DNA from 2 places in the Ruminococcus sp. MSJ-25 genome. Region 1 is predicted to be linked to the other one. Evidence: riboswitches for the same ligand, from Rfam matches in the RefSeq annotation. Region 1 holds a riboswitch; the other holds the start of a gene.
What was found. Region 1 has a riboswitch for thiamine pyrophosphate ahead of thiD (bifunctional hydroxymethylpyrimidine kinase/phosphomethylpyrimidine kinase). Riboswitches for the same ligand answer to the same signal wherever they lie in the genome.
Positions count from the first base shown of each region.

Region 2: linked by a shared signal. The riboswitch ahead of KQH97_RS02810 (energy-coupled thiamine transporter ThiT) and the one ahead of thiD (bifunctional hydroxymethylpyrimidine kinase/phosphomethylpyrimidine kinase) in region 1 are both predicted to bind thiamine pyrophosphate.

Region 1 covers NZ_JAHLPI010000016.1:149,923-154,353, forward strand. The annotation lists gene KQH97_RS08895 (C40 family peptidase) at 306-1,295, shown strand; TPP riboswitch at 1,478-1,584, shown strand; gene thiD (bifunctional hydroxymethylpyrimidine kinase/phosphomethylpyrimidine kinase) at 1,644-2,447, shown strand; gene thiC (phosphomethylpyrimidine synthase ThiC) at 2,444-3,757, shown strand; gene thiW (energy coupling factor transporter S component ThiW) at 4,080-4,431, shown strand, end outside.
Region 2 covers NZ_JAHLPI010000010.1:15,931-20,361, reverse strand. The annotation lists gene KQH97_RS02820 (uridine kinase) at 1-141, shown strand, start outside; gene KQH97_RS02815 (bifunctional diguanylate cyclase/phosphodiesterase) at 295-1,968, shown strand; gene KQH97_RS02810 (energy-coupled thiamine transporter ThiT) at 2,056-2,640, opposite strand; TPP riboswitch at 2,699-2,808, opposite strand; gene recQ (DNA helicase RecQ) at 2,920-4,431, opposite strand, start outside.

The DNA.
Region 1 (4,431 bases):
ATGATGTTTTTCTTATATTTGTAAGATTGTCATAAATTATATTTATATAATATTAATAAAAAATGATATGATGTTCATAATAATGCAAGAAATCGCCAACAGCTGCATTAAAATAGGAGATTTGTATACTAACAATAAACAGAAACGTATAATACTGCCATAAGTGTTTACAAAATAGAAACTTAATTATTACAGATTGTAATAATTAACGATGTATAATAATATACATGAAATCGTATAAGTACATGAATACAAAAACTGGAAAGGACTGATCCGTTATCAACATAATAAGAAAAATAACAGCAGTGATAATTTCATCAGTTATAATGATAAGCTTTGTGGCATTTGCACCGCAGGGATCCGCTAAGACTTATGTGAATGTTATAACAGCTTCTGCTGCCGACTCGATGACAAAACCTGTTTTGATAAAAAGACAAGCGTATTCAAACAAAATAGAAGCAGGAGTAAAAAATCTCACCAGCTTTTCCTCAAAGACTACATTTGAGGTCTATGTAAACGGACGCTATGTAAGAAAATATACATGGCAGGCACTTAAAAAGGATAACTATATAAATATAACCGATGACGGCAAGCTTTATCTTAAAGCTTCCACAAAATATAAAGTCACTGTCAAAGCGGTAAACGGCAGTGCCAAGTCAGAGTCGTCGATCCTCAACGTAAAGACAGCAGCAAAAACATACTATTATATAGATAAAAACGTTCAGCTTTATAGCTTTAAAAACGGTAGGTTCAAGAAATCCTCAAAAACAAAAGCCTCTGTGGCTGTGTCGGGTACTCTCACTACCGATAAAAATAAGCGTGTGGCAGGTCAGAGCAAGAATATCGGCGGAGCAAATTATGTCCTTATCAATGAAGGCGATCATAAAGGTAAGTACGTCAAGGTAGGAAAAGGTGTGAAGCGTACACCAGAGAGAAAAGCAAGAATAAAAACAGCCGTTGATTATGCCGCAAGCATGAACGGCGGAAGATATGTTTGGGGCGGAACAAAGTATAAGGCAACGGACTGCTGTGGATTGACAATGCAAGCCTATAGAAAAGCCGGTGTGAATATGTATAACAGCGTATATTCGCAGGCGAAAATGGGAAAAGCAGTGTCTTTGAAGAATATAGAAGCAGGCGACCTGATAATCTGTAATAACTATGGCCATGTAGCGATGTATATAGGCGGCGGAAAAATAGTCCATGCTATGAGTACATATTATGGGATCAGAATACAGCCTCTTGCAAATATCAAGTATTGCGGAAAGATAAACACTATCAGGAGAATACTGTAAAGCGAAGCGATTTTGCGGCATAACAAACTGTCGAATAACTGTAGGGGCGACCTTTGGTCGCCCGCTTGGTTTCATAGCACTGTATCGGTAAGTTTCAAATGTAAATGTATACACAATTTTTCCTTGACAATCTCGCTGACCAGTGTTATAATAAAAAAGCAGAAAAACTGCGAAAAATCGAATAAAGTTTGCAGGGGGACCCAAGCGAAAACGCTGGGTTGAGAAGGTAAAACCTGACCCTTTGAACCTGTTGGTCAATACCAGTGTAGGAAGCAATTTGTGTAAATTTACCTCCTGCATGGTCAGGAGGTTTTTTGTTTCCCCTTTTCCATAAGAAAGGAATAAAGTATGTTAAAATGTTTGTCAGTGGCAGGCTCGGATTGCTCCGGTGGCGCAGGTATACAAGCCGACCTTAAAGCCTTCAGCGCTAATGAAACTTTCGGCATGAGCGTTATTACCTCTGTCGTCGCTGAAAATACTACCCGTGTGCTGTCTGTTTTCAACGTACCCGTTGAGGAGATACAAAAACAGATAGACGCTGTGTTTGAGGATATCCACGTCGATGCCGTAAAACTCGGTATGCTCCCAACTGCCGAAATTATTTCAGCAGTTGCGGATAAGCTTAATGAGTATAAACCAAGTATTATCGTCTGCGATCCCGTCATGGTCGCTACAAGCGGCGACGCTCTCTCTGAGGGCGGAACTGTTTCCACCATGAGGGAAAAGCTCTTTCCTATAGTTACGCTCCTTACACCGAATATCCCCGAAGCCGAAGCTATCTCAGGCTTGGAGATAAAGAATGAAAACCATATGGAAAAAGCCGCAAGGATAATAATGGATATGGGCGTAAAAAACGTCCTCGTCAAAGGCGGTCATCTCACCGGCGACGCTGTGGATTATCTCTGTACCCCAGAGGGCGTTCATAAGCTTGCCTGCAAGCGTGTTGATTCGCCTAATACCCATGGCACTGGCTGTACTCTGTCATCTGCCATAACTGCAAACCTTGCCCACGGTATGGATATGCTCTCCGCTGTAACAAAGGCGAAAAACTATATCACCGAGGCAATAGAAAAATCATTCACAGTGGGCAAAGGACATAGCCCCGTTAATCACTTTTATGACTATTACGATTTGAAAGGAACTGTTCTATGAGAAATTATAAAACTCAAATGGAAGCCGCTAAAAAGGGTATCGTTACCCCTGAAATGGAAACAGTGGCTAAGAAAGAAAATATGGACGTAAACGAGCTTATGGCTCTTGTTGCAGCAGGTCAGGTTGCTATCCCTGCCAACGTAAACCATACTGCTCTCTCTGCCGAGGGTATCGGCAAAGGCCTTAAAACTAAGATAAACGTAAATCTCGGTATCTCAGGGGACGCTAAGAATTATGACATTGAGATGCAGAAAGTGGATATGGCTATCAAGTTCGGCGCTGAAGCTATCATGGACCTGTCAAACTACGGCAAGACCAATACTTTCAGAAAAGAGCTAGTAGCAAAGTCGCCTGCCATGATAGGCACTGTTCCTATGTATGACGCTATCGGCTACCTCGATAAAGACCTCCTTGAGATATCCGCTCAGGACTTTCTTAAGGTAGTAAAAGCCCATGCAGAAGAGGGCGTTGACTTTATGACTATCCACGCAGGTATCAACAGACGTGCAATCGAAGCTTTCAGACGTGAGGGAAGAAAAATGAATATCGTTTCCCGTGGCGGTTCACTGCTCTTCGCATGGATGATGATGACAGGCAACGAGAACCCATTCTTCGAGTATTATGACGAGGTACTTGAAATACTCAGAGAGTATGACGTAACTATCTCCCTTGGTGACGCACTCCGTCCGGGATGTCTTGCAGACGCTTCCGACGCCGCTCAGATCTCCGAGCTTATCGAGCTTGGCAACCTCACAAAGAGAGCGTGGGAAAAGGACGTTCAGGTAATGGTAGAGGGTCCTGGCCATATGGCAATGAACGAGATCGCCGCAAATATGATAATGGAAAAGAAGATATGCCACGGCGCACCTTTCTATGTACTTGGACCTCTGGTAACAGATATCGCACCTGGCTATGACCATATCACATCAGCTATCGGCGGAGCTATCGCCGCAGCAAGCGGTGCAGACTTCCTCTGCTATGTAACCCCTGCCGAGCATCTCAGACTTCCGGACGTTGACGACGTTAAGGAGGGCATTATCGCCAGCAAGATAGCAGCCCATGCCGCAGATATCGCAAAGGGCGTAAAGGGTGCAAGAGATATGGACGATAAAATGGCAGCGGCTCGTCACAAGATGGATTGGGACGAAATGTTCGAGATAGCACTTGACGGTGAAAAGGCAAGAAGATTCTTTGAGCAGACCCCACCTGCCGACAGACATACCTGCTCAATGTGCGGCAAGATGTGTGCCGTTAGAACAACAAACATGATACTCGAGGGCAAAGAGGTTAAATTCTGCTCAGAGAAGTAGAAAACTCGATGCAGGGGCGAACAGCGTTCGCCCGCATGAGATAAAAATTGAATGTCAGCTCGACAATTGTACGAAAAATCGGACAATTACATGAGAGCAGATATAAAAAGAATGTAATGTGCAAGAGGAGCGTCTTGCGAACTTTTTCATAAAAAGTATTCAGCGAGGGAACCCGTGTTTCGGGGTGAGAGGGTGCAATGGAGCACCGACCGAAAATAATTTACGTCAGATCGTGAGCGGATAGCATAGCCACGGTCTGTGCGCCGCTGGATAACTTGCTCTTTTTCGTTCGGCGGTGCGATACGATATGGAGGAATAAAAAATGAAAAAGACAAACATTCACAAATTGGTATTCGCAGCAGTATTGGTAGCCCTTGCAGTGGTAGGTTCGCTCATCTCGTTCCCTATCGGCGCTTCAAAGTGCGCACCTGTTCAGCACCTTGTAAATATAATCGGTGCAGTTTTCCTTGGACCTGCATGGGCAGTGGGCGTTGGCTTCACAGCCGCACTTCTCAGAAATCTTCTGGGACTTGGCTCTCTCCTTGCGTTCCCAGGCTCAATGGTTGGCGCATTCGTTGCAGGTATGCTCTATAAGTACATAAAGAAGCTCCCTGCCGCTTATGTCGGTGAACTTTTCGGCACATCAGTCCTCGGCGGACTTCTTGCATACCCTG
Region 2 (4,431 bases), on a different contig from region 1:
GAGAGCAGGAGCTATAAGGATTTTGAACGCTTTTTGCCTATGCTAAAAGCCCTTGAGGAGATAGAGCCGGTGATGCTCGAAAGTGTGCCTGTAAATTCCCTTGCAAGGGAGTTTGTAGGTGAAAGCAGCTATAGCTACTAAGACGATAAAACGCCGTCGGAAAAGGACGGCGTTTTGCTATGTTTGCTTGACTTTTTTTATAAAAAGTAGTAAAATGAAATAAGGTAAGTACAGGTATTTTTGAAAACGTTTTCCTGAACGTGATCATTGAATAAAAAATTAGTGGGGATAAAAATGAATTTTGATAATGATTTGATGCTTTTCTTCCGAACGATATATGAAGATTCGGAGAATATGGACAAATGCAGTGCCAAGGTGAAAAGTGCTGTGGCTGCTGTGGCAGACAAGCTTGACATCGTCAGAGCGGAGCTTGCAGTGAAAATGCCTGCAACAAAGCTTTGTGAGGATGGAGCAGATATGCTCATGGTGCTTTATGACAGAGAGAAGGACGTGGAAAACGAGCCTTTTGAGGCAAGTTTTCCTTTGTTTGAAGGCGGCTTTATAACAGTGACCTTTTATTCTGGTAATTCCAATGGCTTTGATAACGAGCAAAGGAATATCGTAGAGATAATCGCAAACACTGTTTTTATCCAATTTAACAGGGTAATTATGCAGGAGCTTGTTACTCATGTTATAAAAACGGATATCGAAACAGGTGCAGCAAATTTAGACGCTTTGATAAATTACGCCGGTATGCTTATAGCACAAAACAGGATAGAGGATTTCAGTATAATTTTTTTCAATATACATAACTTCAAATATGTAAATAAGGTATTAAATTACGAACAGGGCGACGTTGTTTTGCGTAATTATACAAAGACTATATACCGAAATCTTTCAGATGGTGAGATGATCGCAAGACTTGGCGGCGATAATTTCGTTATGCTTGTAAAGAACGAATCGCTCAGAGAATATATTGATATGCTCAGCTTTATGAACATAAGGTATGACGATGGCAAAGTATCAAAGGATTTTATTTTTAGTGCAACCATCGGATATTCGTCAACTGTGGGTATAAGATATCCAAGAGAAGTAATGGCTCGTGCAAGCATTGCATATGCTGCTGCAAGACGAGTTGGCGCAGGCCATGTAATGGAGTATTCCGAAAATATAAAACAAGAACTGATGAAAATTCAGGGAGTGCTGTCAAACTTCATGGCTGGGCTTATGGCAGGTGAGTTCGAGGTGTATTATCAGCCAAAGGTACGCATCGAAACCAAGGAGATATTTGGTGCAGAAGCCCTTGTACGTTGGCATAGAAAGGGAAGGTTATCAGCACCGGTGGAGTTTATTCCGCTTCTCACGAATGACGGAAGCATAATAAAGCTTGACTACTATGTGCTTGAAGAAGTTTGCAAATGGCTGAGAAAACGCATAGATATGGGTTTTGAACCCTTGAGGATATCAGTGAATTTTTCGAGGAAGCACCTGGAAGAAAAAAATATGATAGGTAATATAGTTGCCTTGATCGACAAATACGAGCTTGATCACCAGCTTATAGAAATAGAGCTTACTGAAAGCGAGGATTATCAGAATTTTGAGCTTATCACAGAGATCGTGAATGGTCTGAGAGCTAATGGTATCGTCACATCTATGGACGATTTTGGTACTGGCTTTTCATCGCTCAATATGATAAAGAATGTTGATCTGCAGGTAATAAAGATAGACAAGTCCTTTATTCCTCTTGAAAAGGATTATGAGGGCAAGGATAAAGATCTTATAATGTTCTATTACATTATAAAAATGGTTAAAAAGCTTGGCAAGGAAACTATCGCCGAGGGAGTTGAAACTGAGCAGCAGCTTGACTATCTCAGAGAAGTTGGCTGTGACGCTGTTCAGGGCTTTGTGTTTGACAAGCCTCTGCCTGCGGCTGAGTTTGAGAAACGTCTTGCCTGCGGTTATAACTGATAAATAAAAGGACGAACATTTTGTGTTCGTCCTTTTTTTTGCATGAATGAAAACAGCCGCAGACCGCCAGCCTTTTGCAATGTGTGATTATTTATCCTGTGTGGAAAGAATTTTTCTAGTCTGAGGTATCTCAAAAAGTGCAAACGCACCGATAGCTGTGAATATCATTTCAGGAAGCATATATGAGCCGTTGTAAAGCAGGCTGTAGAGTACGCTGTTGTCTGTTGAGAAGCCGTCCCACAGTGCGCCGAATGACTTCCAGATAACAACGCCGCTGATGAAGTGGCAAACAAATCTCAGGAAAACTGCTATCATCGTTCCTGCTATCCAGCCCACTGCGCCTTTCTTTCTGAAAATTCCTGCCACACCGAGAACTGTGTAGGCTGCAAGATAGTCAATGAATATGCAGGCAACGAGCATTACAGGAGAAAGTCCCCAGCCGAAAAGTCCGTCTGTGATACCCTGAATGAACTGAATGAGAGAGAAAACAAATGCCGCTCCAAGACCCTTTGCTACGCCATGCTTAATGCTGAAAACGGCTATAGGAAGCATGGAGAGCAGTGTGATAGAGCCGCCCCAAGGGAGCTTGTATACTCTGATAAAGCTAAGCACTGTTGCCAGTGCCACCATTACTGCACCCTCGACCAGTGTGAGTGTTTTTGAATTTTTCATATTATACCATTCCTTTCTGCGTACAAAAAATGCGTATGCCTGATAAAAGGGCATACGCATAGATATACACACTATTTTCCTACGCTGGCATTACCCATATCAGGTGCGGTCAGAACATCAATTTGCTCTTTCTCAGCCGAAAAACATTCAGCTCCCGTGTCGTTTTATGTACTATTGTTATTATACTGCTTTTTTCGTGGGTTTTCAATAGCTTTTCTGATTTTCCCCACCTAAATTGTATGAAAACATAAATATTTGTCACAAAACCGCATTTTATTATTAGTTTTGTACATCTTTGCTGAGTATCTCCTCTATGTTCTCAAAAATAAATTCCTGCGCCTGCTTTGGAAAAAGTATCGTCTTGTAGCTGTTTCCAAGCTGTGATATTTTTTCACGCTCTATTATTCCTGCTTCGGGGGAAAGTATTGTAGTTTCAAGAAAGCCCCTGCCGTTTGCTCCGTCTTTTGCAAGATAATTTTCACCTATGAGCCATTCTTTTATGGCAAGTTTTATGCTTCTTATATCGCCGTCTGTGCCGAGCTGATAGAAAATGCTGTCGCATACTTCTGAAAGGGTCATATCCTGTTCTTTGCCTGAAAGCTCACCTGCGTGGGCAATTATATATTCCTTTGTGCTTTGACCGCCTTCCGCCATCTGTTTTTGCAGATAGCCCTCTGGGATATATTTATAACCCGAAGCAGCGTCAGGATTTTCCTTGAGATATTTCTGTATCTCAGCTACAAAGTATCTTCCATAACGTTCCTGCTTTGACTTTCCCACTCCTGAGATATTCAAAAGCTCCGTCTGCGTCTTAGGAAGCTTTATACACATATCACGCAGTGAAGCGTCTGTAAGAATGATATATGCAGGCAGACTTGCCTGTGTCGCAAGCTTGCTCCGCACTGCTCTGAGCCGTCCGAAAAGCTCCTTGTCAAATGTCGTAACTTCGTCCCTGCCGATCTTTGTGACCGTTTCGCTCTTTGGCTTTTTCTTTGGAAGGCGTATTGTAATAGTCTTTTTGTCCATTAATATCTCTGCAGACCTTCTTGTAAGGGTAAGCACAGAAAAATCCCCGTGTGAAGTCTGTGTGATGTAATCATCAGCTTCAAGAAAAGCTATGAGCCTGCGGATATAGACATGCGTGGAGTCTTTCATTATGCCGTATGTCGAAAGAGTGGAAAGGTCAAAACGCTTTACCTTTTCGGAGTCTGAGCCTTTAAGTATCTGTGCTATTACACCTGCTCCAAAAGAAAGGTTTCGCTGGTGAAGTCTATAAATGCAGGAAAGCACTTTCTGACAATCCACAGACACGTCAACTTCTTCTGTTTCTCCGAAATCACCCAAACAGCCTGAACAGTTCTGACAAGGCTTGTCCTGCTTCTCACCAAAATATCCAAGGATAAACTCTCTCAGACAGCCGTTTGTGTTGCAGTAATCGGTCATCTTTTTCAGACGCATAAGATCACGTTTGCGTATCATTTCAAGAGTGTCATCGTCAAGGTCGGGATTGTCATGAGAATTGTTTATAAGAAACTTGTTGGTCGCAACGTCCTGACCGCTGTAGAGCAAAATGCACTTTGCTTCGTTGCCGTCACGTCCCGCTCTGCCTGCCTCCTGATAATAGCTTTCAATATTCTTAGGCATATTATAATGTATGACATAGCTCACGTTTGATTTGTCTATTCCCATGCCGAAAGCATTGGTCGCCACCATGACCTGGACACGATCAAAGATAAAATCGTCTTGATTTTTACGCCTTTCCTCATCAGAAAGTCCTGCATGATAGCGTGA